DNA from 3 places in the Streptomyces sp. RPA4-2 genome. Region 3 is predicted to be linked to each of the others. Evidence: riboswitches for the same ligand, from Rfam matches in the RefSeq annotation. Region 3 holds a riboswitch; each other region holds the start of a gene.
The links. Region 3 has a riboswitch for S-adenosylmethionine ahead of HEP85_RS11785 (aminotransferase class V-fold PLP-dependent enzyme). Riboswitches for the same ligand answer to the same signal wherever they lie in the genome.
Positions count from the first base shown of each region.

Region 1: it holds a riboswitch for S-adenosylmethionine, as region 3 does, so the genes downstream of both, thrC (threonine synthase) here and HEP85_RS11785 (aminotransferase class V-fold PLP-dependent enzyme) in region 3, are expected to answer to the same signal.
Region 2: it holds a riboswitch for S-adenosylmethionine, as region 3 does, so the genes downstream of both, HEP85_RS32330 (putative leader peptide) here and HEP85_RS11785 (aminotransferase class V-fold PLP-dependent enzyme) in region 3, are expected to answer to the same signal.

Region 1 covers NZ_CP050975.2:4,256,257-4,266,501, forward strand. Annotated here, with positions in the region: gene HEP85_RS18470 (MoaD/ThiS family protein) at 225-500, opposite strand; gene thrC (threonine synthase) at 622-1,959, opposite strand; SAM riboswitch class I at 1,977-2,133, opposite strand; gene HEP85_RS18480 (glucosyl-3-phosphoglycerate synthase) at 2,300-3,244, shown strand; gene HEP85_RS18485 (trehalose-6-phosphate synthase) at 3,371-4,792, shown strand; partial or broken gene otsB (trehalose-phosphatase) at 4,826-5,702, opposite strand; gene HEP85_RS18495 (DUF3263 domain-containing protein) at 6,012-6,239, opposite strand; gene HEP85_RS18500 (extracellular solute-binding protein) at 6,306-7,571, opposite strand; gene HEP85_RS18505 (ROK family protein) at 7,709-8,659, shown strand; gene nagA (N-acetylglucosamine-6-phosphate deacetylase) at 8,659-9,804, shown strand; gene HEP85_RS18515 (1-phosphofructokinase family hexose kinase) at 9,922-10,245, shown strand, end outside.
Region 2 covers NZ_CP050975.2:7,399,583-7,409,827, reverse strand. Annotated here, with positions in the region: gene HEP85_RS32355 (putative leader peptide) at 1-119, opposite strand, end outside; gene HEP85_RS32350 (GNAT family N-acetyltransferase) at 174-929, opposite strand; gene HEP85_RS32345 (ABC transporter substrate-binding protein) at 970-2,025, opposite strand; gene HEP85_RS32340 (amino acid ABC transporter ATP-binding protein) at 2,104-2,898, opposite strand; gene HEP85_RS32335 (amino acid ABC transporter permease) at 2,895-3,884, opposite strand; SAM riboswitch class IV at 4,481-4,627, shown strand; gene HEP85_RS32330 (putative leader peptide) at 4,664-4,738, shown strand; gene HEP85_RS32325 (glutathione S-transferase C-terminal domain-containing protein) at 4,829-5,608, shown strand; gene HEP85_RS32320 (YceI family protein) at 5,828-6,343, opposite strand; gene HEP85_RS32315 (MarR family winged helix-turn-helix transcriptional regulator) at 6,473-6,973, shown strand; gene HEP85_RS32310 (maleylpyruvate isomerase N-terminal domain-containing protein) at 7,053-7,847, opposite strand; gene HEP85_RS32305 (YhgE/Pip domain-containing protein) at 8,162-9,451, shown strand; gene HEP85_RS32300 (SMP-30/gluconolactonase/LRE family protein) at 9,589-10,245, opposite strand, start outside.
Region 3 covers NZ_CP050975.2:2,743,893-2,754,137, reverse strand. Annotated here, with positions in the region: gene HEP85_RS11825 (cytochrome c oxidase subunit 4) at 1-197, shown strand, start outside; gene HEP85_RS11820 (Ig-like domain-containing protein) at 353-1,618, shown strand; gene HEP85_RS11815 (hypothetical protein) at 1,714-2,115, opposite strand; gene HEP85_RS11810 (heme-copper oxidase subunit III) at 2,309-2,929, shown strand; gene HEP85_RS11805 (c-type cytochrome) at 2,994-3,803, shown strand; gene HEP85_RS11800 (ubiquinol-cytochrome c reductase iron-sulfur subunit) at 3,800-4,864, shown strand; gene HEP85_RS11795 (cytochrome bc complex cytochrome b subunit) at 4,861-6,498, shown strand; gene trpD (anthranilate phosphoribosyltransferase) at 6,635-7,699, shown strand; SAM riboswitch class IV at 8,015-8,131, shown strand; gene HEP85_RS11785 (aminotransferase class V-fold PLP-dependent enzyme) at 8,317-9,678, shown strand; gene HEP85_RS11780 (Lrp/AsnC family transcriptional regulator) at 9,769-10,050, opposite strand; gene HEP85_RS11775 (rhomboid family intramembrane serine protease) at 10,047-10,245, opposite strand, start outside.

The DNA of each region.
Region 1 (10,245 bases), 1.5 Mb from region 3:
GCCACATAAGACTCAAAAGCGCCGGGCACTTTGGCCACTTCTTATCGCAGGCGGTACGTGCACTCATATGCACCCGGCATGGATAACGCGGCGGGTTCCCCAACTGTACCCCGCTCAACCATACAGAATTGCCCCCTCCGCTTCTCTCACGGAGGGGGCAATTCGGTGAACTCTCGGTGATTGGCATTACCCACGGTAATGATCTCACCGTGGGTAATCGCCCGTCAGCCTCCGGCGACGGCGGGGATGATCGACACGCCCGCGCCGTCCGGCGTCGCCGTCTCCAGGCCCTGCTCGAAGCGGACGTCGTCGTCGTTGACGTACACGTTGACGAACCGGCGCAGCTTGCCCTCGTCGTCCAGCACGCGCGCGGCGATGCCCGTGTGGTTCTTCTCCAGGTCGGAGATCACCTCGCCGAGGGTTCCTCCCTCGGCGGTCACCTCGGACCGGCCACCGGTGTAGGTGCGCAGGATGGTGGGGATGCGGACGTTGACGCTCATGCGGTGACCTCCCGGTCGGATGGTGGCGTACGGCTGGAAGCGCCCCGGCGGGGGCGCGCGGAACTGCGCGGCCGGCCCTCACGGGCCCGCGGCCGGGGAACGGCCTCCCCCGGCCGGGCGGCTACGCGAGGCCGGCCTCACGGAAGGAGTCCAGGCTGGGACGGATGGTCGCGGTCAGCCCCGTGCCGGCCACCGCGTCCAGCGTCTTGAGGCCGTCACCGGTGTTCAGCACGACCGTGGTGAGCGTCGGGTCGAGCAGCCCGTTCTCGATCAGCTTCTTGGCCACACCCACCGTCACACCGCCGGCCGTCTCGGCGAAGATGCCCTCGGTACGCGCCAGCAGCTTGATCGCGTCGACCACCTGCTCGTCGTTCACGTCCTCCACCGCCCCGCCCGTCCGCCGCGCGATGTCCAGCACGTACGGGCCGTCGGCGGGGTTGCCGATGGCCAGCGACTTGGCGATGGTGTTCGGCTTCTGGGGCCGGACGACGTCGTGGCCGGCCTTGTAGGCGACGGACACCGGTGAACAGCCCTCGGCCTGCGCGCCGAAGATCTTGTAGGGCTTGTCCTCGACGAGGCCGAGCTCGATCAGCTCCCGCAGCCCCTTGTCGACCTTGGTCAGCTGGGAACCGGAGGCGATCGGCACGACGAGCTGGTCGGGCAGCTGCCAGCCGAGCTGCTCACAGATCTCGTACGCGAGGGTCTTGGACCCCTCCGCGTAGTACGGCCGCAGGTTGACGTTGACGAAGCCCCAGCCCTCACCGGCCGGGTCGCCGATCAGCTCGGAGCAGAAGCGGTTCACGTCGTCGTAGTTGCCCTCGATGCCGACGAGCTCGCCGCCGTAGACCGCGGCCATGACGATCTTGCCTTGCTCCAGGTCGTGCGGGATGAACACGCAGGAGCGGAAGCCGGCGCGGGCGGCGGCGGCACCCACCGCGCCGGCGAGGTTGCCGGTCGAGGAGCAGGAGAGGGTGGTGAAGCCGAAGGCGCGGGCGGCCTCGATGGCCTGGGCGACGACGCGGTCCTTGAAGGAGTGCGTCGGGTTGCCGGAGTCGTCCTTGACGAAGAGCCTGCCGGGGTCGACGCCCAGCTCGCGGGCGAGGTTGTCGGCCTTGACGAGCCTGGTCCAGCCCGGGTTGATGTTCGGCTTGTCGGCGACGTCGGCCGGGACCGGGAGCAGCGGCGCGTAACGCCAGATGTTCGCGGGGCCCGCCTCGATGCGCGCCCGGAGCTCCTCGGTGTCGTAGGCCGAGAAGTCGTAGGCGATCTCGAGCGGTCCGAAACACTCCTCGCAGGCGAAGACCGGGCCGAGCGGCACGCGGTGGCCGCACTCGCGGCAGGAGAGCGCCGCGGCGGGACCCAGATCGACGGAGCCGGTGGAAGCGGCGGAAAGGGTGGAAGCGGACGGGTTCGCTGAGGTCGCGGCGTCCGGAGTGCTTGCAACAGTCTGCGCAGCCATGGAGGCGAGGCCCTTTCTCCTCATCTTCCTCACGACGCACTTCGCCGTGAGACGGATTTGGCACCTTCCCGAGCCGGGAGCCCCGCGACACGATCGACAATGATCGGTACGAGACCGGCTGGAGGGTTGCCGGGGCTTCATCGGGCCGTATCCCTCTGCCCCTCTGGATGAGCGGTATTCGGTTGTTGGTCTGCTGTCCGGGATGATCTACGACATGCGATGGTCATCCGCGTTGTTCAAGACTGTAACCGAAGGCCAGGACAGTTGAGATAGTCGTCCGAACCGCGAGATGGATCACACCGTGAGACATCGGGTGATCAGACAGTGAGGAGCCGCGACTGTGCTGAAGGAAGTCGAGCGCTGGCTGAGCACACGCTCCTGGTCCGTGACCGATCGCCCGCTCCACAGAATCATGTCCGCCAAGCGCGCGTCGGGCTCCACGGTGAGCGTCGTGCTGCCCGCGCTGAACGAGGAGGAGACGGTCGGCGAGATCGTCGCCGTCATCCGTGAGGACCTGATGCGCCAGGTGCCCCTCGTCGACGAGATCGTCGTCGTCGACTCGGGCTCGACCGACCGCACCTCGCAGGTGGCGGCCGCGGCGGGCGCGCGGGTCGTGCACCGGGACGAGATCCTGCCCCGTATCCCGGCCGTGCCCGGCAAGGGCGAGGTCCTGTGGCGGTCGCTGCTCGTGACGAGCGGGGACATCGTCTGTTTCATCGACGCGGACCTGAGGGAGTTCTCGTCGGACTTCGTCTCCGGGATCGTGGGCCCGCTGCTCACCGAGCCGGGCGTGGACCTCGTCAAGGGGATGTACGACCGTCCGCTGGCCGGCGCCGCGGGGCAGGGCGGTCGCGTCACGGAACTCATGGCCCGCCCGCTGCTGAACATGCACTGGCCGCAGCTGGCCGGGTTCGTCCAGCCGCTCGGCGGTGAGTACGCGGCCCGCCGCTCGCTGCTCGAACAGCTCCCCTTCCCCGTCGGATACGGCGTCGAACTGGGCATGCTCGTCGACGCCCTGCACCTGGTGGGCCTCGACGCGCTCGCCCAGGTCGACGTGGGCGAGCGAAAGCACCGCCACCAGGACGGGCAGGCGCTGGGCCGGATGTCCGCCGCGATCTACCGCACGGCGCAGCTCCGGCTGGCCCGCGGTCACCTCATCCGGCCGTCCCTCACCCAGTTCGAGCGGGGCGAGGACGGATTCGAGCCGCGCACGTACTCGGTGGACACGGAGGAACGCCCCCCGATGGCCGAAATCTCCGAGTACGTCAAACGCAGGGCCGCGTGAACCGCGTCCCTGGTGAGGGGTTGGTGGACGGCGCCACCGGCCCCACCGCCCCGCGGTCCGTGTCCTTCGTCGCATCCGGCCGACGGGAACGTTTGAGCGTTTCGGTGCCGGGCTAGGTTTCGAGGCATGGCTTCAACGGCTTCATCGGCTTCACCGCACGGCGCCCACCGGATCCTCGTCGCGTCCAACCGCGGCCCGGTCTCCTACGAGGTGCGCGAGGACGGCTCCCTCCAGGCCCGGCGCGGCGGGGGCGGGCTGGTCTCGGGCCTCTCCGCGATCGGTCCGGACGCGGGAGCCCTGTGGGTGTGCTCGGCGCTCGGCGAGGGCGACCGCGAGGCGGTCCGGCGCGGGGTCGGCGAGGACGGCGTGCGGATGCTGGACATCGACGCCGCGGTGCACGCGGACGCGTACAACGGGATCGCGAACTCGGTGCTGTGGTTCGTCCACCACATGCTGTACCAGACGCCGCTGGAGCCGGTCTTCGACCAGGAGTTCCGGCGCCAGTGGTCGTCGTACGAGGACTACAACCGCGCGTTCGCGCGAGCCCTGGCGGACGAGGCGGCCGAGGGCGCCGTGGTGATCGTGCAGGACTACCACCTGACCCTGGTCCCGGGCATGCTCCGCGAACTCCGCCCCGACCTGCGCATCGGCCACTTCTCCCACACCCCGTGGGCGCCCGTCGACTACTTCCGCATGCTGCCCGACGACATCGCCGGGCAGGTGCTGCGCGGCATGCTCGGCGCGGACCGGCTGGGCTTCCTGACGCACCGCTGGGCGAACGCGTTCACCGCCTGCTGCGAGGCGCTCGTCGGCGGGCTCGGCGACACCCGGGTCGGCGTGCACGGGCTCGGCGCGGACGCGGACTTCCTGCGCGGGCGCTCCCACGAGGCGGACGTCGCCGAGCGGATGGACGCGCTGCGCGAGCAGATCGGCGAGGGACCCGACGGCCGCGCCCGCAGGGCGATCGTGCGGGTCGACCGCACCGAGCTGTCGAAGAACATCGTGCGGGGCCTGCTGGCGTACCGGCAGCTCCTGGAGGACCGGCCGGAGTGGCGCGAGCGGGTGGTCCACGTGGCCTTCGCCTACCCCTCCCGTCAGGACCTGGCGGTCTACCGGGACTACACGGCCGCCGTGCAGACCCTGGCGGACGAGATCAACTCCCAGTACGCGACACCGGGTTGGACCCCGGTCGTGCTCCACGTCAAGGACGACTTCGCCCGCTCGCTGGCCGCCTACCGGCTCGCCGACGTCGCCCTCGTCAACCCCATCCGGGACGGCATGAACCTCGTCGCCAAGGAGGTGCCCGTCGTCTCCGACGAGGGGTGCGTGCTGGTGCTGTCACGGGAGGCCGGGGCGTACGAGGAGCTGGGCGAGGACGCGGTCACGGTGAACCCGTACGACGTGGTCGGCACCGCGCAGGCGCTGCACGAGGCCCTGTCGCTGTCGGCCGGTGAGCGGGCCGAGCGCACGAAACGGCTCGCCGCGGCGGCGACGGCCCTGCCTCCGGCGCAGTGGTTCCTGGAGCAGTTGCGCGCGCTGGAGGAGTGAGGCCGCCGTCCGCCGGGGATCACCGGACAGCCCTCAGCGGTCCAGCCGGCCGGCCAGTGCCCTCAGCAGGCCGACGACCCCGGCGGGGCCGTCCACCACCAGATCGGCGCGTTCGGCGAGTTCCGCGACCTCCGAGCTGCCGCTGCACACCAGCAGGCCCGGGACGCCGTCCGAGCGGAGTTTGTCGACGGCGGCGAAGGCGGGGAGGTCGCCGAGGTCGTCGCCCGCGTAGAGGACGGCTTCGGCGCCGACCTCGCGGACGTACTCCAGGAGGGCGACGCCCTTGTCCATGCCCGGCGGGCGCAGTTCCAGGACCATGCGGCCCGGTTCGACGATCAGGCCGTGCCGGGTGGCGAGGTCGGCGAGGGGTTCGCGCAGGGACTCGAAGGCGGCCTGCGGGTCCGTGGCGCGGCGGGTGTGGACGGCGACCGCGCGGCCCTTCTCCTCGATCCACGTGCCCTGCCAGGCGCCGATCCGGTCGAGGACTCCCGGCAGCTCGGCGCGGACCGCCGCCACGCCGGGGTGGGGGGCGGGGGCGCTGACGGTGCCCGTGCGGGCGTCCCAGCGTTCGGCGCCGTAGTGGCCGAGGACGACGAGGTGGTCGAGGCCGGGGACACCCGCGAACCCGCCGTGGCGCACCGCGACAGCCGGCGGGGCGGCCGGTGACGACGGCGACGGAGGCGACCTTCGGGGCGAGGGCCACGAGGGCGGGGACCGCGGCGGGGTGGGCGCGGGCCTGTTCGGGGTCGGGGACGATGGGGGCGAGGGTTCCGTCGAAGTCGAGCGCGATCACGGTCCGGGCGGGGTGCGTGAGGATGGCTTGCAGCCCGTCCCTTCCCGCGGCGGTCGCCGGTGTCGGGACGGTGTCCGTGGTCTCGGGGTGTTCCGGGGATTCCGCATGACTGCCCATACGCCGACCCTATCGGCGCCGCCCCGAACACACCCGGGGTTCTTCGCCCCCGCCGCCCCTACCCGACCCATCCTCTGCCTGGGGCTCCGCCCCGGACCCCGCCAAGGGGCTGCCGCCCCCTGGACCCCCGCGTCGCCCGAAGGGCTCGTCCTCAAACGCCGGACGGGCTGGAGATGCGGGCCCCGGCCATGACACCACCAGCCCGTCCGGCGCTTGAGGACAAGGCCCTCAAGGCCGACCGGGGGTCTGGGGGCGGAGCCCCCAGGAACGGATGGGTCGGGTAAGGGCGGCGGGGGAAAGAACCCCGGGTCAGCGGTCGTCGCGGCGGCCCGCTCGGATCCGGCGGAGCCGGTTCACCGTGACCGGATCATGCGCCAGCGCCCGCGGATCGTCGAGCAGGGCGTTGAGAAGCTGGTAATACCGCACCGGCGCCAGCCCGAGCTGCTCCCTTATCGCCCGCTCCTTCGCCCCCGGCCCCGCGAACCCCCGCCGCTCCATGGCGAGAACCGCCCGCTCCCGCGCCCCGAGCTCCTCCATGGACGTCATGGACAGCACCGTAACCCCAGCCACCGACACCCGCGCCGGCCCGCTGGTGCCGCGGCACTAATCCTTGCTGTCGCGGATGGTCGCCGTCCGCTGCAGCGTGCCGAGGACCCCGGACGGGCTGCCGTCGGGAGCGACCGCCTTGCCGATGTCCCGCTTGATGTCCGCGCTGACGGACGCCCAGGAGGTCTTGCCGACCGGGTAGAGCTGCGAGGTGGGCAGCTCGTCGAGGAACGGGACGAGATCCTTGTCCTTCGTGTCGGCGCTCATCGCCTGGGACGCGGACGTCGTCACCGGCAGCAGGTCGTACTCGTGGGAGAAGGCCAGCACGTTCTTCTCGCTGTAGACGTAGTCCAGGAACGAGCCGATCTGCTCCCGGTGGCCGTTGTGCTTGAACGCCATCATCCAGTCGGCGACACCCATCGTCGCCTTGGCCCTGCCGTCGACGCCCGGCATCGGCACCATGCCGAACTTCACGCCCTTGTCGGCCGCCGCCTTCATCAGCGTGGGGTGCCCGTTGAGCATTCCGACCTCACCCCGGGCGAACGCCGCGAAAGCGTCAGCGCGGTTGAGCTTGGCAGGTGCGACGGGTCCGGTGAGCCCCTTACCGACCAGTTCGTTCTTGAGCCAGGTGAGCGTGTCGACGTTCTGCGTCGAGTCGAGGTGGTACGTGCCGACGTCGTCGGTGTAGCTGTCGCCGCCGCTCAGCAGCCACTGCATGGTCTCCGCCTGCGCCTCCTCCGGGCCCAGCGGCAGGGCGTAGGGGAACTTCACGCCCCGCGTCTTGAGCACCGCTGCGTCGGCCGCGAGCTCGCTCCAGCTCTGCGGCGGGGTGAGACCGGCGTCCGCGAAGAGCTTCTTGTTGTAGAACAGCAGCCGCGTGGAGGCGGCGAAGGGCATGCCGTACTGCACCCGGTTCATCTGCCCCGCCTCGGTGAGCTGGGAGGCGAAGTCGGCCTGGACCGGGATGGAAAGCACCTGATCGGCGCTGTAGAGCTCGCCCTTGGCCGCGTAGTCGGCGTACGCGCCGATCTGTGCCAGGTCGGGCGCCCTGCCCGCCGCCACCCGCTCGCCGACCTTGCGGTCGACATCGGTCCAGGGGTACACGCTGACCTCGACACGCACACCCGGGTGCGCGGTCTCGTATCCCTTGACCAGCGTGTCCCAGTACTGCTGGGAGCTGTTGGCCTTGGAGTCGCCGTAGTCGGCCGCCACGAGTTCGAGGGTCACGTCCGCGGACCCGTCCGAGCTGCCGCAGCCCCCGAGGGTCGCCGTCATACCCAGTGCGGACATCACCGCGACCAGTCCTGTCCTACGTCGCTGCACGCTGTCGTCTCCCGCCCCTGCGCCGTCTTGCCGTCTTTGCTTCTGCGTCCATTGCATCCGTCTCGGAATGCGGATACAAGGTCTACACCACGTGAGTGGACTAGACCTCTCCTGGGGTAAGGGGCGAGACTGTCCCCGTGAGACATGTCATCGCCCTCGATGTGGGCGGCACCGGGATGAAGGCCGCCCTCGTCGGGCCGGCGGGCGAGCTGCTCCACCAGGCCCGCCGCGCCACCGGCCGGGAACGCGGCCCGGAAGCCGTGGTCGGCGCGATCCTCGACTTCGCGGCCGAGCTGCGCGCCCACGGCGAGCGGCGCTTCGGCGTATCCGCGGCGGCCGCCGGGGTCGCCGTCCCCGGCATCGTCGACGCCGACAGCGGCACCGCCGTCTACTCGGCCAACCTCGGCTGGCGCGACGTACCGATGCGCCGGCTGCTCGGCGAGCGGCTGGGCGGCGTACCGGTGGCCCTCGGGCACGACGTGCGCACCGGCGGCCTCGCGGAGGGCCGGATCGGCGCGGGCCAGGGCGCCGACCGCTTCCTGTTCGTCCCTCTCGGCACCGGCATCGCGGGCGCCATCGGCATCAACGGCACGGTCGAGGCGGGCGCGCACGGCTTCGCCGGCGAGATCGGCCACATCGTCGTACGCCCCGAAGGCACCGCGTGCCCGTGCGGACAGCACGGCTGTCTGGAGCGGTACGCGTCCGCGGCGGCCGTCAGCCAGGCCTGGGCCGAGGCCTCCGGATCCCCCGACGCCGACGCGGCGGACTGCGCGAAGGCCGTGGAGTCGGGGGACCCACGGGCCGTACGGGTCTGGCAGGACGCCGTCGACGCGCTCGCCGACGGACTCGTCACCGCGCTCACCCTGCTGGACCCCCGCACCCTGATCATCGGCGGCGGTCTCGCCGAGGCCGGGGAAACCCTGTTCGCACCCCTGCGGGCCGCCGTGGAGCGACGCGTCACCTTCCAGAAGCTGCCGTCGCTCGTCCCCGCCGCCCTCGGGGACACGGCCGGCTGCCTGGGCGCCGGTCTGCTGGCCTGGGACCTGCTCGAAACTCCCCTCACCGACCGCTCGGAGGTAACCACCTGATGGCCCCTAGCAAGGTTCTCTCCGGTGCCAGGGTGGTCCTGCCCACCGGAGTCGTGGACGGTGGACGCGTGATCGTCGACGGCACGCGCATCGCCGGGAGCACGGCCGACGACACCCCGGCCACCGATCTGTCCGGCCACTGGCTCGTGCCCGGCTTCGTCGACCTGCACAACCACGGCGGCGGCGGCGCCTCCTTCACCTCCGGCACCGTCGAGGAGGTCCTGCGGGGCGTGCACACGCACCGGCTGCACGGCACCACCACGGTCGTCGCCTCGACCGTGACCGGTGACATGGACGGCCTGGCGCAGCGCGCCGGGCTGCTCTCGGAGCTGGCCGAGCAGGGCGACATCGCGGGCATCCACTTCGAGGGCCCGTTCATCTCGCCGTGCCGCAAGGGCGCCCACTCCGAGGAGCTGCTGCGCGACCCGGACCCGGCCGAGGTCCGCAAGCTGATCGACGCCGCGCGCGGCCGGGCCAGGATGGTCACCCTCGCCACCGAACTGCCGGGCGGCCTCGACTCCGTGCGTCTGCTGGCCGAGCACGGGGTGATCGCGGCGATCGGGCACACGGACGCGACGTACGAGCAGACGGTGGAGGCCATCGACGCGGGCGCGACCGTGGCCACGCACCTGTTCAACGCGATGCCCCCGCTCGGTCACCGCACACCGGGTCCGATCGCGGCTCTCCTGGAGGACGAGCGGATCACCGTCGAGCTGATCAACGACGGCACCCATCTCCACCCGGCCGCCCTCCAGCTGGCGTTCCATCACGCGGGCGCGGGCCGGGTGGCGTTCATCACGGACGCCATGGACGCGGCGGGCTTCGGCGACGGCCGCTATCTGCTCGGTCCGCTGGAGGTCGAGGTCAGCGAGGGGGTCGCGCGGCTGGTCGAGGGCGGCTCGATCGCGGGCTCCACGCTCACCCTGGACCGCGCCTTCCAGCGGGCGGTCACGATCGACCGGCTGCCGGTCGAGGACGTCGTCGCGGCCCTGTCCGCCAACCCGGCCAAGCTGCTGGGCGCGTACGACAGGGTGGGCTCGCTGGAGCCGGGCAAGGACGCCGACCTGGTGGTTCTCGACGCGGAGTTCGCGCTCAAGGGCGTGATGCGCAAGGGCGAATGGGTGGTCGATCCCCAACTGGGCTGATTCATCCGTTTGTTGCCGTGCGGCGGTCGACCCGGGGGACTGGGCCGACCGCCGTCTCGTTTGGCATGATCGTGCCTCCGGAACTGTCGGCAAGCACATCGGGGGAGGTCGGCCCAGGTGATCCTCACGGTCACACTGAACACCGCTGTCGACATCACCTACCGTGTACGGTCCCTGCGGCCGCACACCTCGCACCGGGTGACCGAGGTGACCGAACGCCCCGGCGGCAAGGGGCTGAACGTGGCCCGGGTGCTCGCCGCCCTCGGTCACCGGGTGACGGTCACGGGCTTCACGGGCGGTGCCACCGGCCGTTCCCTCCAGGAGCAACTCACCGGCAGCCCCGGCCTGGTGGACGCGCTGGTCCCGGTGTCCGGCCCGACGCGCCGCACGATAGCCGTGGTCGACACGGCGACGGGTGACACCACGCAGCTCAACGAGCCC
Region 2 (10,245 bases), 4.7 Mb from region 3:
CGACAGAGCGCGCCGGCCACGCGCTGGAGATCGATGTGCGGCCGGGAGTACAGATGGACACGGCGGCGTGGGGTGAGCACCATGACGCGGGGTGCGGACAGGACCGGCACGTCCGTCACCTCCGCCCTTCCGTCGCGGCGGGCCCGGGGGCGCGCCGGCTTCGTGGTGTCCTCTCAACCACAACGGACCGCCGGCGCCGTCTGTTCCGGCTCGGCGCCCGGAGTTCGGACCAGGAGGAAGTCCGTGCGGCGGCGCGGGGTGAAGCCGATCGACTCGTAGAGCCGGATCGCGCCGGTGTTCGTGGCGGCGGCGTGGAGGAACGGGGTGTCCCCGCGCTTCCTGATGCCGGCCGCGACCGCTCGGACCAGCCGGGTGGCCAGGCCCTTGCCCCGGTGGTCGGGGGCGGTGCAGACCGCGCTGATCTCCGTCCAGCCGGGCGGGCGCAGGCGTTCCCCGGCCATGGCGATCAGGCGGCCGCGGTGGCGGATACCGAGGTAGGTGCCGAGCGCGATGGTGCGCGGGAGGAAGGGGCCGGGTTCGGTCAGGGCGATCAGGTCCAGGATCTCCGGCACGTCGTCGGGCCCGAGGCGCACCGCGTCGGGTGCGGGTTCGGCGCGCAGCCCTGTGTCGACCAGTTGCACCCCTTGGCCGCTGCGGACGGTCCGCCAGCCGTCGGGGGCGGACCCGGCGCCCGTCACGGGGGTGACGGTTCCCGGGCCGACGAGCGTCGCCAGGTCCGTCCAGGCGCGCGGGTCGGCGGGGTCGGCGAGGGCGGTGAACGGGGAGACGTCGACGGGGTAGCGGGCTGCGCGTCCGAGGCGCTCGGCGAAGGGGGCGTGCGGGCCGGTCAGCGCGGCCCACGCGGCGTTGTCGAGGAGGTGCGGTGCGACCGGGCCCCGGGACGGGGCCGGCCGGGCGGGGGATGCCATGAGGGTGTCGTATCTCCGTGGCGGTGCGGGGAACGGCGGGTCAGGAGTTGTCGAGCGGCAGCCCCGGCGGGTTGACCCGGGAGGTGTCGACGGCCTCGTTGGAGAGGTTCCACGCGGCGAGCCACTTGGCGTACTGACCGTTCTTGATCAGGTGGTTGATGGCGTCGGCGACCGGCGCGGCCAGCCCGCTGTCCTTCTTCGCGGTGGCGGCGATCAGACCCTGGAGCGTCGCGCCCGCCCCGGAGAACGTGCCCGCGTTGCGCGTCGGTTCGGGAGACTTCGCCGTCTGGGTGATGTGGTACGCGATACCGGGGTTGGGCCCGAAGGAAGCGTCGATCTTCCCGCTGGACAGCGCGAGGGCCGTGGCGTTGTTGTCCTGGTAGTACTTGACGTTGAGCTTCTCGCCCTCCTTCGCCAGCTTCGCCTTCCACTCCAGCAGGATCTTCTCCTGGTTGGTCCCGGCGCTCACCGCGACGGTCCGGCCGGCCAGGTTCCGGTAGTCGCCGCCGAAGTTCCAGCTGCTCTTCTTGCGCACCTCGAAGGCGAGGTTGTCCTGCCGGTAGGAGGCGAACTCGTACTTCTTCTTGCGTTCCTCGGTGTCGGTGACGTTCGAGAAGGCGATGTCGACCCTGCCGCTGTCGATGCCGACGAAAAGGTTCTCCCAGGTCGAGTTCTTGACCTCCGGCTTCAGGCCGAGGACCGCGGCGACCAGCCGGCCGAGGTCGGGTTCGGCGCCGGTGAGGGTCTTCTGGTCCTGCCCCACGTACGCCAGCGGCGGGAACCCGGCGGGCAGCGCGCCCACTCCGATGACCAGCTTGCCGCTCCTGGCCACCGACTTGGGCAGTTCGGCGCTGATGGACTTGACCTCGGGCACCTTGAGATCGGCCTGCTGTGCGGCGCCGTTGGACAGCGCGCCCAGGGTGACGGTGCCGGGGGCCGCGTCGCCGGTCGTGGTGGCGGCGTCGCTCTCGCCCCCGCACGCGGCGAGCCCGGTGGCGAGGGTGGCGACCGCGGTGGACACGGCCAGGCCACGGAGGAGTCCGGTGCGGAGGGTGCGACTACGGGGAGTGGTACGGGCATCGGTACGGGTGCGCATGGTCGTCCTTGTCAGGTGTGCGGTGAGGGCGTCGTGCGGATGGGCGGGTGAGCGGGTGAGCGGTGTCCGGGGGCGGGATCAGAGCACCTTGCTCAGGAAGTCCCTGGTCCGCTCGTGTGCCGGGTGGTCCAGCACCTGGGCGGGCGGCCCCTGTTCGACGATCCGGCCGGCGTCCATGAAGACCACCCGGTCGGCGACCTCGCGGGCGAAGCCGATCTCGTGGGTGACGATGAGGAGGGTGGTGCCGCTGGTGGCCAGGTCCTTGATGACGGCGAGGACCTCACCGACCAGTTCGGGGTCGAGGGCGGAGGTGGGTTCGTCGAAGAGGATGACTCCGGGCCGCAGCGCGAGAGCGCGGGCGATGGCCACTCTCTGCTGCTGGCCGCCCGACAGCTGCCGGGGAAAGGCGGCGGTTCTGTCGGCGAGCCCGACCCGGCCCAGCAGGGTGCGCGCCAGTTCCCGCGCTTCGGGCTTGCTCAGCCGCCCGGTGGCGACGGGCGCGGCCGCCACGTTGTCGAGCACCGTCAGGTGCGGGAACAGGTTGAAGTTCTGGAAGACGAAGCCGATCCGGCTGCGCTGGGCGAGGATGGCCCGCTCGCTCAGTTCCTTGAGCCGCCCGCCGTGCCGTCGTACGCCGATCGGCTCGCCGTTCAGGCTGACATGGCCGATCTCGGGCTTCTCCAGGTGGTTGATCACCCTGAGGAGCGTGGACTTGCCGGAGCCGGACGGTCCGAGGACGACGGTGACCTCACCGGGCCGGACGGTCAACTCCACGCCGTCCAGGACACGTTGAGTCCCGTACCACTTGTGCACGTCATGGACCTCGACCGCCGCGGGCCGGACGTCGGGCTGCTCCGTCACCTCGGCGGTCACAGGGCCGCCTCCTTCCGGGCACGGTCCCGCAGGTCGCGCAGACCGGTGCGGAGTCTCTGCAGCGGGGTGGGCGGCAGGGTGCGCAGCGCGCCCCGCGAGTAGTACCGCTCGACGTAGAACTGGACGACCGACACGACGCTCGTGAGGATCAGGTACCAGACGGTGGCGACCAGCAGCAGCGGCACGATGTCGCCGGGGTAGGTGCTGCCCATGCTCTGCACCGAGCCGAACAGGTCGAGCAGGGAGACGTAGAAGACCAGCGAGGTGCCCTTGATCAGGCCGATCAACTGGTTGACGTAGTTGGGGGTGATGGAGCGCAGGGCCTGCGGGAACACGATCCTCGTGAACTGGTAGCCCTTCGGCAGACCCAGCGCGGAGGCCGCCTCGTGCTGGCCCTGGTCGACGGAGAGGATGCCGCCGCGTACCACTTCGGCCGCGTACGCCGCTTCGTTGAGGCTCAGTCCGACGACCGCGACGACCATGTCCGTGGCGAGCCGGGACTCGTCGAACGTGAGGAAGGCGGGGCCGAACGGCACGCCGAGGCTCAGCGTCCGGTAGAGCGCGGAGAAGTTGTAGAGGAAGAGCAGGACGACGATCAGCGGCACCGACCGGAACAACCAGATGTAGACCCAGCTCACGGCACGCAGCACCGGACTCCGGGAGAGCCGTGCGAGCGCGAGCAGGATGCCGCCCAGCAGTCCCGACACGGCGCTGTAGAGGGTCACTTCGAGGGTGATGAGCAGGCCGTCGAGGATCGTGGGACGCAGGAACCAGTACTGGAACCTGTCCCACTGGAAGAACGGGTTGGTGGCCAGGCCGTGGACGACCTGGGCGACCAGGACCAGCACGACCGCCGAGACGATCCAGCGGCCCGGCCGGCGCAGCGGCAGCACCCGCTGCGCGGCGTACGGCCTCGGTTCGGCCACGGGAGCGGGAGGTGGTTCCGCCGTGCCCAACGGCACGGCGGAGCCGAGGGATTCACTCATGGAGGGCTCCAGGCGGCTCGGACTCCCCCGGCACGGCCCGTACGACGAGACGACGGGCACGCGCAGGGGGGAACGAACCCGATGCGGGGACGAGAAGGGGGGCCACCGGAAGCCCGCCGGTTCGGCGGCGGCACACGGTGGTTCGGAGATCACCGACCCCGAGATCGGACACCGAGGATCAAGGACCGGGGGTACAGGGACCGGGAATTCGGCGACCGGGGTTCAGCAACCGGCGGTCAGCGAGGGGGGTACGTCAGCCCTGACAGAGACAGCGGGCGCCGGGAGAGGGACAACACCGTGCCGTACGGGCGCTGCCGCCGTCGGCGAGGTGCCGCGCGGGGCGACGGTTCATGAGCACGCGGTCGCGGCCGTGGGACCGCGAGGCGGTCTTCCCCTGGGCTGCGTACATCGCGGTCACCGTCACCGTTCCGGCCCGTGGGCCCTCGTGCCGACCGGAGTTGTTCCGGTCCGATGCGGCGTAAGTTAGGCACGGCCCCGAACGGATGTCAACGCTCGGCAGCCCGGATGACCACGTGGTGAGACCGCGCGGGCGCCTTCTTGACGAGCCCACGGAGCGGACCGAGACTGACGGGGACGGTCACGATTGTCAGCGCCCTTCGCACGGTTCCTTCCGTGCGGAGCGGTTGATCGGCCCCGGCCCGCTGACAGGCAACCCTTCCACCGCGACGGGGTGCCCCGGGTGACGACCGGGTCCCGCCGGAGCGGCGGGGCAAGCGTGGTCTCGCCTCTCGCGAGCCCCGGACACGGGAGCGACGGGAATGACCGGAAAGGGCACGAACGGTCTGACCAGGCGCCTGCACATCGATCTGCTGCGGGTCTCCAGCGCCTACTAGTCCACGGTCCGGACGGTACGTCAGCGCAGTCACTCCGTTCCGCCGCTGCCGCCCTCCGGGTGGCGGGGCTTCGCCGTCCCCTGGAGAGTCATGCCCGAGACAGTCTCGCTCAGTCCGACCGCCGCCACCTCCCACCACTGCGCCTCGGCCTCGCCTGCCGCGGGAGCGCTTGTCGCCGCGGCCCCTCGGGGTGCGGCCCCCTCGCGTGGACACCGCATCCGCAGTCGCATCGGTGTCGGTCCGGCAGGCGGCTTCTATCCCGCGCCGCACCGGTATCAGCTGTACCTCTCCGAGGGCTGTCCGCGCTCGCTGCGCATCTCGATCACCCTCGGCCTGCTGGGGCTGCGCGACTCGGTCACCAGCACGCTCCTGACGGGGCCCTCCGGGACGCCGGACGCCTGCGCCGCGCTGCGGGCCGCGTACGAGGCCACCTGGCACCACTACGACGGTCCGCTCACCGCGCCGGCGCTGTGCGACCGCTGGAGCGGACGCGTCGTCAGCAATCACACCCCCGACATCCTGCGCGACCTCGGCGAACTCCCAGGCTGCCGCGACGGCAACGGACTCCCGCGGCTGCACCCGCCGTTCCTCGCCGCGGACATCGACACCTTCCGCGTCTTCCTGGACCGGAACCTCACTCCGGCCGCCGGGTCGACGGCGCGGTCCGCCGCGCTCGACTCGCTCGATCGCCAACTCGCGTCGAACCAGCATGCGTTGGGCGACGAGTTGACGGCCGCCGACGTCGACCTGTGGGTGGCCCTCACCAGCCTCGGCACGGAGGACGTCCTCTCCCCGTACGGCCGTCTGCGGGACTACGTCCGCCGGCTAGGCGCCCGTCCGGCCTTCCACGAAGCCGTGCGCCGGGTCTGACGGGCCGTCGGGACGTCTCCCCGGACGACCGGGCCGCGCCCACGGCAAGGCCGCGGCGGACAGCCCCCGGCCACTCGGGGGTTGTCCGCCGTTTCGTCCTCGGCCCGCCGGCCAGGACGCGGCCGCGGGAACCGTGTGACATCGGCCGCCGTGTCCGACGGACCATGGAGCAGGGTCACCACCTGCCGCCGCGCCGACGGCGGGCGGTGATCCGTCGGCTCAGCCCTTGACGCGGGTGAAGACGAGTGTGCCGACGACGGTGGTCAGGCCGCGGAGCATGCCCAGCTGGTTCCAGCCCATGTCGAACTGGTCGCGGTCCACGGTGAACTCCGCGGCGAGGGTGACGTCTTCGGCGCTCGCCGCGGTGACCCGGGCGACGAGGGGCTGCGGCCGGGTGATGCCGCGCACGGTCAGCTGCCCGGTGACCTCGACGGTGTCGTTCTGGGCGACGACCGCGTTGTCCACCGCGAAGGTGATCGTGGGGTGCCGCTCCACGTCGAAGAGGTCGGCCGAGCGGAGGTGCTTGTCACGCTTGCCGTTCTTGGTGTCGAGAGACGCCACGTCCAGGGTGACGGTGCCGCGGGCGGTCCCGTCGGCCTGCACCTCGCCCTCCCCGGTGACAGCGGCGAAGTCGCCCTTCACCGTGACCAGACCCCACATCGTCTTGTGCCGGATGACGACGCTGGTGCGGGCGGGGTCGAGCTGCCACAGGCCGGTTTCGACGGCGACGGTCATGAGAGTTCTCCAGACGCTTAACGGTTACAGGTGAGGCACGGGCCGTGGGACAACCAGCAGTCATCCAAATTTGGACGATCACAGGCTAGCCCGTTCTTCAAATTTGGACAACCGGTAGACTGTGACACCATGGCCGACTTTCTCGCCCCCGCTGACCTGCCCGAACACGAGTCGGGCAGCGAAGACGGCCTGCTGCCGACCGAGCTGCGGTCCTGGATGCGGCTGCTGGCGGCGGCCGGGGCGATCGAGCAGCAGTTGCGCGCTCGCGTCAAGGACGCCCTCGGTGTCTCGCACGACGAGTTCCTGGTGCTGTGCCTGCTGGCCGACCAGCCCGGATCCAGCCTCCGCATGACACAGATCGCCGAGCTGCTGGGCCGCCCCAAGACACGGCTGACCTATCAGGTGGCCTGTCTGCAGCACGCGGGACTGATCACGCGGCGCTCGGCGTGCGGGGACAAGAGGGGTATCGAGGTGGCGCTCACGGAGAAGGCGCGCACACTGCTGCGCGAGTCCTCGCGCCCGCTGGCCGACGCCGTCTCACAGGCCATCGCCCGAACGGCCTGCGCGCAGCGGTACGAGCAGCTGCACGACTTGTTGCCGCCCGCCGAGGCCCCCGGCCACGGGTCGTGAGGCGGGGCGGCCGGGGAAGACCGTGAGCGGGACGGCCCCGAAGGCCGGCTGAGGAACCGCCCCGCGACGACCTCGCGGGTCAGAAGCCGGGGAAGACGCGTCGCAGATCGTCCAGTGTGAGGGCGTCTCCCTTCAGGTTCACCCCGGCCGGGGTGTGGGCGGGGGCGTGGCGGCCGGTGACGAGCCGCAGCCACCACTCGGCCGGGGCGCTCAGCACGGCGTCGGGCTCGGCGGGCTCGTCGACGAGCGCGACCGAGTCACCCAGGTCGAGCCCGAACGCACGCACCGGAGACACCGTCCGTACCGCGATACGGGCGTGGCGACCGCCCAGGGCGTCGGCCTTGCCGAGGAACCCTATGAGCAGACCGGCCTGGGCCAGGAGCGGCTCGGTCGCCACCGGCAGCAACGCCGCCGTCGGGTCGAAGGCCACCTCGACGTCCCAGGTGTGGTGGGCGAACTCGCTGAGCCGAAGGCCCGCCAGCGTCGCGACGTCCACGGGTGCCGGCAGGAAGCCGAGCTCCACGCGGAGTTCCTCCCGGACCCGGGTGTCCAGCGCCTCGTAACCGCGCACGAGTCGCTCGTTGGCGTCCACGAAGCCCTCGGCGCGCTCGGCCGGGGACATCGCGTCCCAGCGGGCCCACACCGACTTGTTGAAGTCGCCGTCGCGCGGTCCGGTGCCGTTCAGCGCGCCCTCCAGCGAGGCGCGGCCGATCTCCGCGCCGCTGCCCAGGTGGCTGAGGACCTGGGAGACGTCCCACTCCGACGCGCCCGAGCGCCGGGTGAGGTCGGCGGTGGCGAGCCCGTGCACCACGGAGGTCAGGTAGTCGTGTCCGCCGCGCAGCGCGGCGATGGTCTGGTCGGCACGGTCGCTCATGTCTCGGCTCCGGGGAAGGGTGGGATGGTGCGGGAACCGTACCCAGGACGGTCGCCGTCGAAGACGGTGGGGGTAACGGCGTCGTCGATCCCTCCCGTGGGGCTCGTCCCCGCGCCGGCCGGCCGAGCGGCCGCACGCTCACGTGACCGGCGACCACGGCCGGGGTACGCGCCCTCCCCTCACAGCTTCCGCGCGCCCCCGTCCCGCACCCGGCGAGTCGCTGAACACGGGGCCGCCGCACCCCGCATCCTGGCCCGACGGGCGCCTCCCACCCGGCCCCGTCCCTCCCGCGCCGCCCCGACCTACGGAGGACCATGGCCGCCGACAGCGCGTCCGCTCCCGACCACGCCCCTGTCCCGGCCCGTGCCACCGCACTCCTGCGGCGCCCCAGGCTGTGGCTGCTGCCGACCGTGCTGAGCGGGCTGCTCGCGCTGCTGCTGGCCCTCCTCTACATGGGCGGCATCGTCGATCCGGACGGGGCCCTGCGCGACCTGCCCATCGGCATCGTCGACACCGACCAGGGCGGACCACTGCCCGGGCAGACGACGAACCTGGGGGCCCAGCTCACCCGCGCGGTCGCCGCCGACACCTCCGGCAAGGCCGACTGGCAACGGCTCACCCGCGCCCAGCTCCAGGACAGGCTCACCTCCGGCAAGATCTTCGGCGCCCTCGTCGTCCCCGCCGACTTCACGGCCTCCGTCTCCGCGCTGACCACCTCGAACGCGACGGCCCGGCCGACGCTGACGGTGCTCACCAACCCGGGTCTGGGCAGCCTCGGCTCCTCACTGGCCGGCCGGATCGCCCAGCAGACCGCCCGACAGGCCTCGCTGACCATCGGCAAGCAGCTCACGGCCTCCCCCGCCGCCGCGGGGGCCGACTCCACGGCCCGTCTGCTGCTGGCCGACCCGGTGACGGTCACCACCCAGGTCGGCCACCCCATCGGTGAGCGCAGCGGCCTGGGCCTGACCGCCTTCTACTACACGCTGCTGCTGGTCCTGGCCGGGTTCCTGGGGGCGAACGTCATCAACAACGGCGTGGACACCGCGCTCGGTTACGCCGACAACGAGATCGGTCCCTGGCACACCCGCCGCCCCACCGTGCCCGTCAGCCGTACCCAGACGCTGCTGCTGAAGATGGGCATGACCGCCGGTATCTCCGTCCTGACCACCACGCTGGTGATGGTCGCCACCCTCGCGATCCTCGGCATGGACGCCTCCCACCTGCCGCTGCTGTGGATCTACTCCTACTGCGCGAGCGTCGCGGTCGGCCTGGGCGTCCAGGCCATCAACGCGGCCTTCGGCGGGATCGGCCAGCTCGTGTCCATGTTCGTGTTCATCGTGCTCGGACTGCCCTCCTCCGGATCGACCGTCCCCCTGGAGGCCGTCCCGGGCTTCTACCGCTTCCTGAGCGTCTTCGAACCGATGCGCCAGCTCGGCGGCGGCGTCCGCGCCATCCTCTTCTTCGACGCGCGCGCCGACGCCGGTCTCGCCCGCGCCTGGCTGATGATCGCGATCGGCACGGCCGTCGCCCTGCTCTTCGGGCTGGCGATGACCCGCTACTACGACCGCAGGGGCCTGCACCGTCTGACCCCGCAGCCGGCCTGAGCGGGCTCGGGGAAGACCAGGATCAGGGCCGGCCAGGGCCACGAGCGCCGCGTACATGTGCGCCCGTCGCCGAGGGGCGGCGGCCCCCAGGTGACGGCGCCGGGGCCGGGACGACCGGACCCGGCGCCCCGCCCTTGTTACCGGTGGCCGCCGGCCGGGTCCCCCGTGCCCGCCACTCGGCCGGGTACGGGGGCGAGCAGGAGGTTGGGGTCGGTGGCCGTCGTGTACGCGGCGCTCAGGACGTAGAGGGTGCCGCGGCGCAGCGCGACCGAGGTCGGGTTCTGCAGTCCGTCCGCGGCGGTGAGGACGGTCGAGGAGGTGCCGTCGGGCCGGATGCGTACGACCGTGCCGGGGCCGTCGAGCGCCGCCAGGATCTCGTCGCCGCGGCCGGTGAAGGCGAAGTCGTCGATACCGGTCAGACCCGTCGCCGTGGTGCGGACCGGTCCGGGCCGGCCCCCGGGCCCGAACGGGATGCGCAGGACGGTGCCGCGGTCGAGGTTGGTCGCCCACAGCGCACCGCGGTGGATCTTCAGGCCGTTGACCCCGAGGAAGCCGGTCGCGGCGAGTTCGGGCGCGGCGGACCAGGTGGTGGGGTCACCGCCCGCGGTGGGCACGGTGAGAATCTCTCCCCGTACGGAGTCGGCGATGTAGAGCCGGTGGTGGTGCTCGTCCAGTGCCAGTCCGTTGGGCAGGCCGTCCGCGGGGAGCGCCGTGACGCGGTGCGGGGTGCCGCCCGGACGCAGCCGCCACACGCCGGTCAGATCCGGGGTGCCGCTCGCGTAGAGGAAGTACAG
Region 3 (10,245 bases):
TCGCGGACGAGGCCGGTGAGGTGGGGTTCTTCGCCCCGCACAGCTGGCAGCCGCTCTCGCTCGGTATCGGCGGCGCGCTCGCCTTCATGGGCGTCGTCTTCGGCTGGTGGCTGCTGTACTTCTCGGCCCCGCTCATCCTGATCGGCCTGTGGGGCTGGGTCTTCGAGTTCTACCACGGTCAGGACCGCACCCAGTAGGACCCGGCGGCCCGCGCCACGCGCGGGACACCCTTTACACCAGAGAGCCCGGACACTCCGTCAGGAGGGTCCGGGCTCTCTGCGTGTCGCGCTCGATGTCCCCCGGACGGCTCACCCGCCGTGCCGTCACGGCCGGCCGTTCATAGCGTGAGCTCATGAACCACGTACCGCGAATCCGCACGGTCGTCAGCTGCGCCACGCTGGTGGTTGCCTTCGGCGCGGCCACCACCGCCTGCGGCTCAGACAGTCATCCACTGGCGGCCAAGCCGTACGACGCGGCGGGCCTGATCTCCTTCAACGGTCCGGTCGAAGGCGACAGCAGCAAAGTGGACCCGGACAAGCCACTCGAGATCACCGTCAATGATGACGACGAGCGCATCACCGATGTGACCGCCACGGACGCGACGGGCCGCTACGTGTCGGGTGAGCTGGCCGCCGACGGCACCCGATGGCACAGCACCTCGGCCCTGGCCGCCGGCGCCCACTACACGGTGCAGGTGAGCACGGAGGACGAGGACGGCGCCCAGGGCCGCAAGTCCATCGGCTTCGACACCACCACGCCCAAGGCCAAGAAGACGCTCGGTGTCACCTTCGGGCCCGACGCGGGCGAGTACGGCGTCGGACAGCCCGTCACCGCCCAACTCAGCGCCCCCGTCAAGGACAAGGCCGCCCGCACGATCGTCGAGCGGGCCCTGCGGGTGGACTCGACGCCCGCGACGGAGGGCGCCTGGCACTGGGTGGACGACAAGACCCTGCACTACCGCCCCAAGGAGTACTGGCCCGCCCACGCCACCATCCAGGCGCACAGCAATCTCAAGGGCGTCAAGGTCGGTGCGGGGCTCTGGGGCGGCACCGCGAAGCCCCTGACGCTCACCACCGGCGACCAGCTCGTCGCCCTCACGGACGCCGGCACGCACATCATGACGGTGTACAAGAACGGCGCGGCGATCAACAAGATCCCCATCACCACCGGCAAGCCCGGCTTCGAGACGCGCAACGGCGTCAAGGTGGTGCTGAGCAAGGAGTACGTCGTACGGATGCGCGGTACCACCGTCGGCATCGCCGAGGGTTCCTCCGACTCCTACGACCTGCCCGTGTACTACGCGACCCGGGTCACCTGGAGCGGCGAGTACGTGCACGCGGCGCCCTGGTCCGTGGGCTCCCAGGGGTACGCCAACGTCAGCCACGGTTGCACCGGCATGAGCACCAGCAACGCGGCGTGGTTCTTCAACCACGTGCGCGTGGGCGACATCGTGAAGGTCGTCAACTCCAACGGGGCCCAGATGGCCGCGTTCGACAACGGTTTCGGCGACTGGAACGTCTCCTGGGCGAACTGGCGCAGCGGCAGTGCCCTGGTGGGCGGTACCCCCGACGGTCCGCCGGTGGCGGAGAAGGCGCGCCTGCGCCCCGAGTCCGTGTGAGACGGAGCCGCGGTCCCGCGCCCCGTCGAGGGCGCGGGAAACGGCGTGCCGGGCCCCAGGCGGCCCGCGGCCGCCGCGGCCCTCCGTCCGGGCCCTCAGGCGCCGAGCAGAGCCTTACGGCGCAGGAGAGAGGCCAGCGAGGCGGCGAACTCCACCGGGTCGACCGGCAGGGTCACCGCGGCGTCCGCACGGCTCCAGGTGGCCAGCCAGGCGTCCTGGGGGCGCCCGATGAGCACGAGGACGGGCGGGCAGTTGAAGATCTCGTCCTTGATCTGCCGGCAGATCCCCATGCCCCCCATCGGAACCGCCTCGCCGTCCAGCACACAGACGTCGATGCCGCCCCTGTCCAGCTCCTTCAGGACCGCGGCGGGCGTCGCGCACTCGATGAACTCGACCTGGGGAACGTCGGAGGCCGGTCTGCGGCCTGTCGCCAGCCGCACCTGCCCCCGGGTGTTGGAGTCGTCACTGTAGACCAGCACCGTGGCGGTCGGCTGCATTGTTCCTCCACGCATCTGAGAAGCACCGCATCGGTCGGGTACTCCTGGTACCGATGGCGCGGATGCTACTCCTTCAAACACCTCGTCAACACCGGTTCGGACAGGGCTTCGATGGGCCATACGGGCTGGACACACCCCACAGACACCCCGAACGGCACCCCCCGGGGTGAGGGCGGGATAAGCGACCGACATAATGTCGGTCGTGGCGACAGCAACGACAGTAGAAACCGGGCACGCGCACCCGTCGGTCAATCGACCGAACCTCACCAGCGTCGGAACCATCATCTGGCTGAGTTCCGAGCTGATGTTCTTCGCGGCCCTCTTCGCGATGTACTTCACCCTGCGATCGGTGACCGGACCGGATCACTGGAAGGAGATGGCGGGCCATCTCAACTTCCCGTTCTCGGCCTCGAACACCACGATCCTGGTGCTCTCCTCCCTGACCTGCCAGCTCGGCGTGTTCGCCGCCGAGCGCGGGGACGTGAAGAAGCTCCGGATGTGGTTCACCGTCACGTTCGTGATGGGTGCGATCTTCATCGGCGGTCAGATCTTCGAGTACACCGAACTGGTCAAGAAGGACGGGCTCTCGCTCTCCTCCGACCCGTACGGCTCGGTGTTCTACCTGACCACCGGCTTCCACGGCCTGCACGTGACGGGCGGCCTCATCGCCTTCCTGCTGGTCCTCGGCCGCACCTACGCGGCCAAGAGGTTCACTCACGAGCAGGCGACCGCCGCCATCGTCGTGTCCTACTACTGGCACTTCGTCGATGTCGTCTGGATCGGCCTCTTCGCCACGATCTACATGATCAAGTAATCGGGCCCGCAGCCCGAAACATCCAGAAGCATCGACGCAGAAGATCCTGACACCGGGGTAATCCGTGAAAAAGCTCTCCGCACGACGACGCCATCCGCTGGCGGCGGTCGTCGTCCTACTCCTCGCGCTGGCGGCCACCGGGGGGCTGTACGCCGCGTTCGCACCCGCGAGCAAGGCGCAGGCCGACACCACCGCCCAGTCCCTTGCCATCGACGAGGGCAAGAAGCTCTTCTCCGTGGGCTGCGCAAGCTGCCACGGAACCGGCGGTCAGGGCTCCTCCGACGGGCCGAGCCTGGTGGGTGTGGGCGCCGCGGCGGTCGACTTCCAGGTCGGCACCGGCCGCATGCCGGCCCAGCAGCCGGGCGCGCAGATCCCGCGCAAGAAGGTCATCTACTCGCAGGCCGAGATCGACCAGCTCGCGGCGTACATCGCCTCGCTGGGCGCTGGTCCCACGGTCCCGACCAAGAGCCAGGTCAGCCCGGAGGGCGCGGACATCGCCAAGGGCGGCGAACTGTTCCGCACCAACTGCGCCCAGTGCCACAACTTCACCGGCAAGGGCGGCGCGCTGACGGACGGCAAGTTCGCGCCGGGCCTTGAGGGTGTCGACCCCAAGCACATCTACGAGGCCATGCAGACCGGCCCGCAGAACATGCCCTCCTTCCCCGACACCACGCTGTCGGAGAAGAACAAGAAGGACATCATCGCGTACCTCGACGCGGTCAACGGTGACAACACCGAGAGCCCGGGCGGTCTCGACCTGGGCGGCCTCGGGCCGGTCAGTGAAGGCCTCTTCGGCTGGATCTTCGGTCTTGGCGTCCTGGTCGCCGTCGCCGTCTGGGTCGCCGCTCGGACCGCAAAGGCCAAGAAGTCATGAGTAGCCAAGACATTCCAGAAGAGAACCTGCCCGCTGAGCGGGCCGACGAGCACGGTCACGGCGCAGTAGCCGTCGCGAACGAGGACAACCCGTTCGCGGACCCGGGACTGCCGCCCCACGAGCACCGCATCCAGGACATCGACGAGCGGGCCGCCCAGCGGTCCGAGCGTGTCGTCGCGATGCTGTTCACGCTGTCGATGCTGGCCACCGTGGCCTTCATCGCCTCGTACGTGACGATCCCGAACGACAAGTCGATCTTCGTCTTCCCGCTCGGGCACATCAGCGCGCTGAACTTCGCGCTGGGTATGACGCTCGGTGTGGCGTTGTTCGCGATCGGCGCGGGCGCGGTCCACTGGGCCCGCACCCTGATGTCCGACGTGGAGATCGCCGACGAGCGTCACCCGATCGAGGCGGAGCCCGAGGTCAAGGCCAAGGTCCTGGCCGACTTCAAGCAGGGTGCCAAGGAGTCCGCGCTCGGCCGCCGCAAGCTGATCCGCACCACGATGTTCGGCGCGCTGGCCCTGTTCCCGCTCTCCGGCGTCATGCTGCTGCGTGACCTCGGTCCGCTGCCGGGCACCAAGCTGCGCCACACGATCTGGTCCAAGGGCAAGCTGCTCGTCAGCATGAACACGAACGAGCCGCTGCGTCCCTCCGACATCGCCGTCGGCTCGCTCACCTTCGTCAAGCCCGAGGGCCTGGAGGAGAAGGACGAGGACTTCCAGCAGGAGATCGCGAAGGCCGCCGTGATGATCGTCCGGCTCCAGCCGGAGAACATCAAGGACAAGCGCGAGCTCGCCTGGTCGCACGAGGGCATCGTGGCGTACTCGAAGATCTGCACCCACGTCGGCTGCCCGATCTCCCTGTACGAGCAGCAGACGCACCACGTGCTCTGCCCCTGCCACCAGTCCACCTTCGACCTCTCCGACGGTGCCCGAGTGATCTTCGGCCCGGCCGGTCATGCCCTGCCGCAGCTGCGCATCGGTGTGAACGACGAGGGCTACCTCGAGGCGCTCGGCGACTTCGACGAGCCCGTCGGTCCTGCATTCTGGGAGCGCGGATGAGTACTACCAGCACCTCCGACTCGCGCTCGCGCGAGAAGGCGCCCGCCGGTGAGCGGGTCGCCGACTGGGCCGACGGCCGCCTGGGGATCTACTCCCTGGCCAAGTCCAACATGCGCAAGATCTTCCCCGACCACTGGTCGTTCATGTTGGGTGAGGTCTGCCTCTACAGCTTCATCGTCATCATCCTCACGGGTGTGTATCTGACCCTGTTCTTCCACCCGTCGATGAACGAGGTGGTGTACCACGGCAGCTACGTCCCGCTGCAGGGCCAGATGATGTCCGAGGCGTTCAACTCGACCATGCACATCTCCTTCGAGGTGCGCGGTGGTCTGCTGATCCGGCAGATCCACCACTGGGCGGCGCTGGTCTTCCTCGCCGGCATGTTCGTGCACATGATGCGCGTGTTCTTCACGGGTGCGTTCCGCAAGCCGCGTGAGGTCAACTGGCTGTTCGGCTTCCTGCTGTTCGTCCTGGGCATGTTCACCGGCTTCACCGGATACTCGCTCCCGGACGACCTGCTCTCCGGCACCGGTGTCCGCTTCATGGAGGGCGCGGTCCTGTCCGTGCCGATCGTCGGCACGTACCTCTCGTTCTTCCTCTTCGGCGGTCAGTTCCCGGGCGGCGACTTCGTGGCCCGCTTCTACTCCGTGCACGTGCTGCTGCTGCCGGGCATCATGCTCGGCCTGGTCGTCGGCCACCTGATCCTGGTCTTCTACCACAAGCACACGCAGTTCGCGGGCCCCGGAAAGACGAACAAGAACGTCGTCGGCATGCCGCTGCTGCCGGTCTACATGGCCAAGGCCGGAGGCTTCTTCTTCCTGGTCTTCGGTGTCATCGCGGCCATCGCGGCGATCGCCTCGATCAACCCGATCTGGACCATGGGTCCCTACCGTCCGGACATGGTGTCCACGGGGGCCCAGCCCGACTGGTACATGGGCTTCTCCGAGGGCCTGATCCGAGTCATGCCGGGCTGGGAGATCAACCTCTGGGGTCACACGCTCGTCCTGGGTGTGTTCATCCCGCTGGTGATCTTCCCGCTGGTCCTGGTCGCGATCGCGGTCTACCCGTTCATCGAGTCCTGGGTCACCGGCGACAAGCGCGAGCACCACATCCTGGACCGCCCGCGCAACGTCCCGACCCGTACCGCGTTCGGCGCGGCCTGGATCAGCTGGTACTTCGTCCTGCTGGTCGGTGGCGGCAACGACATCTGGGCCACGCACTTCCACCTGTCGATCAACTCGATCACCTGGTTCGTCCGGATCGCGTTCTTCGTCGTGCCGGTGCTCGTCTTCATCGCCACCAAGCGGATCTGCCTCGGCCTCCAGCGCCGGGACAAGGAGAAGGTGCTGCACGGCCGCGAGTCGGGCATCATCAAGCGCCTGCCGCACGGTGAGTTCATCGAGGTGCACGAGCCGCTCGGCCAGGAGGCCCTGCACACGCTCACCGCGCACGAGCAGTACCGGCCCGCCGAGATCGGCCCGGTGGTCGACGAGAACGGTGTCGAGCGCAAGGTCAACGGCGCGCAGCGGCTGCGTGCCAAGCTCAGCAAGGGCTTCTACGGGGAGAACAGCCAGATCCCCAAGCCCACGGTCGAGGAGTACGAGGAGATCACGAGCGGCCACGGCCACCACTGATCCCCCGGCCGGTCCTCACCGGTCCCACTGATCGCCACGGCAGGAGCCCCCGTCCCTTGGACGGGGGCTCTTCGCCGTGCCCGGGCTGGATAGGGTGGACCCTGCTTGTACCTGTCTACGAACCCAGGAGCGGCATATGAGTGCTGTGACCCCCGCTGGAGGCGACATCGCGGCGGGCCGTTCCTGGCCCGCCGTGCTGAACGGCCTGCTCGACGGCCGGGACCAGAGCGCGGACGACACGGCCTGGGCCATGGACCGGATCATGAGCGGCGAGGCGACGGACGCGCAGATCGCCGGCTTCGTGGTGGCGCTGCGGGCCAAGGGCGAGACGGTCGAGGAGATCACCGGTCTGGTCCGCACGATGTACGAGCACGCCAAGGTGATCGAGGTGCCGGGGGAGACCGTCGACATCGTCGGTACGGGCGGTGACGGCGCGAAGACGGTGAACATCTCCACGATGTCGTCGATCGTGGTGGCCGGGACCGGCACGAAGGTCGTCAAGCACGGCAACCGGGCCGCGTCGTCGGCGTCCGGTGCCTCGGACGTCCTGGGAAAGCTCGGCGTCAATCTGGAGCTGACCCCGAAGCGGGTGGCGGAGGTGGCCGAGGAGGCCGGGATCACCTTCTGCTTCGCGGTGAAGTTCCATCCGGCGCTGCGTCATGTAGCGGCGGCACGCGGGCAGTTGGGCATCCGGACGGTCTTCAACTTCCTCGGCCCGCTGACCAACCCGGCGCGGGTGAGGGCGCAGGCGGTCGGTGTCGCCGACGCCCGGATGGCGCCGATCATGGCCGGTGTCTTCGCCGAGCGCGGCAACTCCTCGCTGGTCTTCCGCGGTGACGACGGGCTGGACGAGCTGACCACCACGGCGCCGTCGAAGGTCTGGGTCGTGCGGGACGGCAAGGTGACCGAGGAGCGGTTCGACCCGCGGGACGTCGGCCTCGATCTCGTGCCCGTGGAGGCCCTGCGGGGTGCCGACGCCTCGTACAACGCGGAGGTCGCCCGTCGTGTCCTGGACGGCGAGAGGGGGCCCGTACGGGACGCCGTGGTCCTGAACGCGGCGGCGGCGCTGGTGGCGTTGTCCCCGACGGACGCGTCACTGGTGGACCAGCTCAGCGCCGCGATGGTGAAGACGGCTCGGGCCATCGACTCCGGCGCGGCGCGCGCCGCGCTGGACCGCTGGGTGACGGCCACCAACGCGTAGCCCACCGGTGGGCATACCCGTCCTCCCCTCCAGGCCTGGGGTCCCGCCCCCAGGCCCCCGTGTCGGCCTGAACGGCCTTGTCCTCAATCGCCGGACGGGCTGATGGTGCTAAGCCGGGGCATGTATGTCAGCCCGTCCGGCGTTTGAGGACGAGCCCTTCGGGCGATGCGGGGGTCCAGGGGCGCAGCGCCCCTGGTGGGGTCTGGGGGCGCAGCCCCCATGAACGGATGGGTCGGGTAGGGGCGGCGGGGGCGCGTACCGCTATGTGGACGCCGGGGTTGCGGCGGGAAGATCGTGTGGCAGGATGCGGTATCAGGTCATGAGCGACAGCCATCAGGCCCCGGCTTACTGTCCGGCAACCCTCCGTCCGTGGCGGGGTGCCCCGGGTGAAGACCAGGCCGTAGGCAGCGAGGTCTACGGCAAGCGCGGACCCCTCGAGAATCCCAGGGGTCCTGGTCGTTCGAGGGAGCCTTCTGTGAGCAAGCGAATGCGCTAGGGCGTAGAGCCCCGCCGCCGCACACCCCTTTTCACCCTCACCTGCGCCCGGCCGCGCGCGCGTACCTCCGTACGCCCCCGCCCCGCGCGGTGCTTCCGCCTGCCTCTCACAGGAGTGCGCCATGTCTGTCTCCACCGCTGCCGCCGACCAGTCCGTATGTGCCCCGCTGCCTGTTCTGGGCCGTGATGTGACCGTCCCGCTCGTCACCGGCGGCGAGGTCACCTACGCCGCCCTCGACTACGCCGCCAGCGCCCCGGCCCTCCAGCGCGTCTGGGACGACGTCGCCGCGTACGCCCCGTACTACGGCAGCGTGCACCGCGGAGCCGGCTACCTCTCCCAGCTGTCCACCGACCTCTTCGAGAACGCCCGCAGGACCGTCGCGGAGTTCCTGGACTGCCGCGAGGACGACCAGGTCGTCTTCACCCGGTCGACGACCGACTCGCTCAACCTGCTCGCCGCCGCCCTCCCGGCCGACTGCCAGGTCTTCGTGTTCGAGACCGAGCACCACGCCTCGCTGCTGCCCTGGCAGGACGCGCGCGTCACCTACCTCGACGCGCCCCGCACCCCGCGGGGGGCCGTCGCGACCCTGGAGCGCGCCCTCGCCGACCGCGACCCCCACGGACCGGCCCTCGTCTGCGTCACCGGCGCCTCCAACGTCACCGGCGAGCTGTGGCCGGTGCGCGAGCTCGCCGCCGCCGCGCACGCCCACGGCGCCCGGATCGTCCTGGACGCCGCCCAGCTCGCCCCGCACCACCCGGTGTCCGTCGGCGACCTCGGCGTCGACTGGGTCGCCTTCTCCGGGCACAAGCTGTACGCGCCCTTCGGCTCAGGTGTCCTCGCCGGCCGCTCCGACTGGCTGCGCGCGGCCGAGCCCTACCTCGCCGGCGGCGGTGCCAGCCGCAAGGTCGCCCGGCGCGCGGACGGCGGCGTCGACGTCGAGTGGCACGAGGGCGCGGCACGGCACGAGGCCGGCTCTCCCAACGTCATCGGCGCCTACTCCATCGCCTCCGCCTGCAAGGCGCTCACCGAGGAGGGCTTCGACCGGATCGTCGCCCGCGAGCGGCACCTGATCCGCACGGTCCGGGAAGGACTCGCCGAGGTGCCCGCCGTGCGCGTGCTCTCCCTGTTCGGCGACGACGCGCCCCGGGTCGGCGTCATCTCGTTCGTCGTCGAGGGCTGGAACAGCTCGCACTTCGCGGCGGCGCTCTCCGCCGAGTACGGCATCGGGGTGCGCGACGGCCTCTTCTGCGCGCACCCGCTGCTGCGCACGCTGCTCGGCAGCGACCCGCAGACCCAGGGCGAGTGCGGGGCCCCGGAGGCCGCGCCCGGCGAGACGTCCCTCAACGCGATCCGCGTCAGCTTCGGGGCGGGCACCCCGGACGAGCACGTGGAGCGCTTCGTGCGCGCCGTGAAGGAGCTCGTGCGGGACGGTGCGCAGTGGCGCTACCGGACCGAGGGCGGTCGCTGCGTGCCCGCGGTCTGACCCCGGCGGCCGCGGAGGACCCGCGGCGGTACGGAGCGGTGGGGAGCGGTGCGGGGCCAGGAGTCCAGGCCGGTCAGGAAACCAGGCCGGTCAGGAGTCCAGGCCGATCGCGAACGCCGCCTCCAGGTCGTGCTGCGAGTACGTACGGAACGCGACGTGCGTGTCGGTGCCCTCGACCCCCGGGATCTTGCTGATGCTGCCGGGGATGACGTCCGCCAGATCGTCGTGGGCCTTGACCCGGACCATGGCGATCAGGTCGTACGTACCGGTGACGGAGAAGACCTCGCTGACACTGTCCAGTGCGGCGATCGACTCGGCGATCTCGGGGATCCGGTCCACGCTGGTCTTGATGAGCACGATCGCGGTGATCACGGCTGGTTTTCTCCCTCGGGGGCCGCTGCTGGGACTTTCACTCTAGTCGGCTGCCGGAAGCGCACCCACGCGTAGAGGAAGCCCACCGAGAAGCCCACCAGGTGCGCCAGATAGGCGACCCCGGGCCCCGAGGGGCTGCGGCCCGCCGCCAGCCACTGCAGCGCCGCCCAGAACGGCAGCACGATCCAGGCGGGG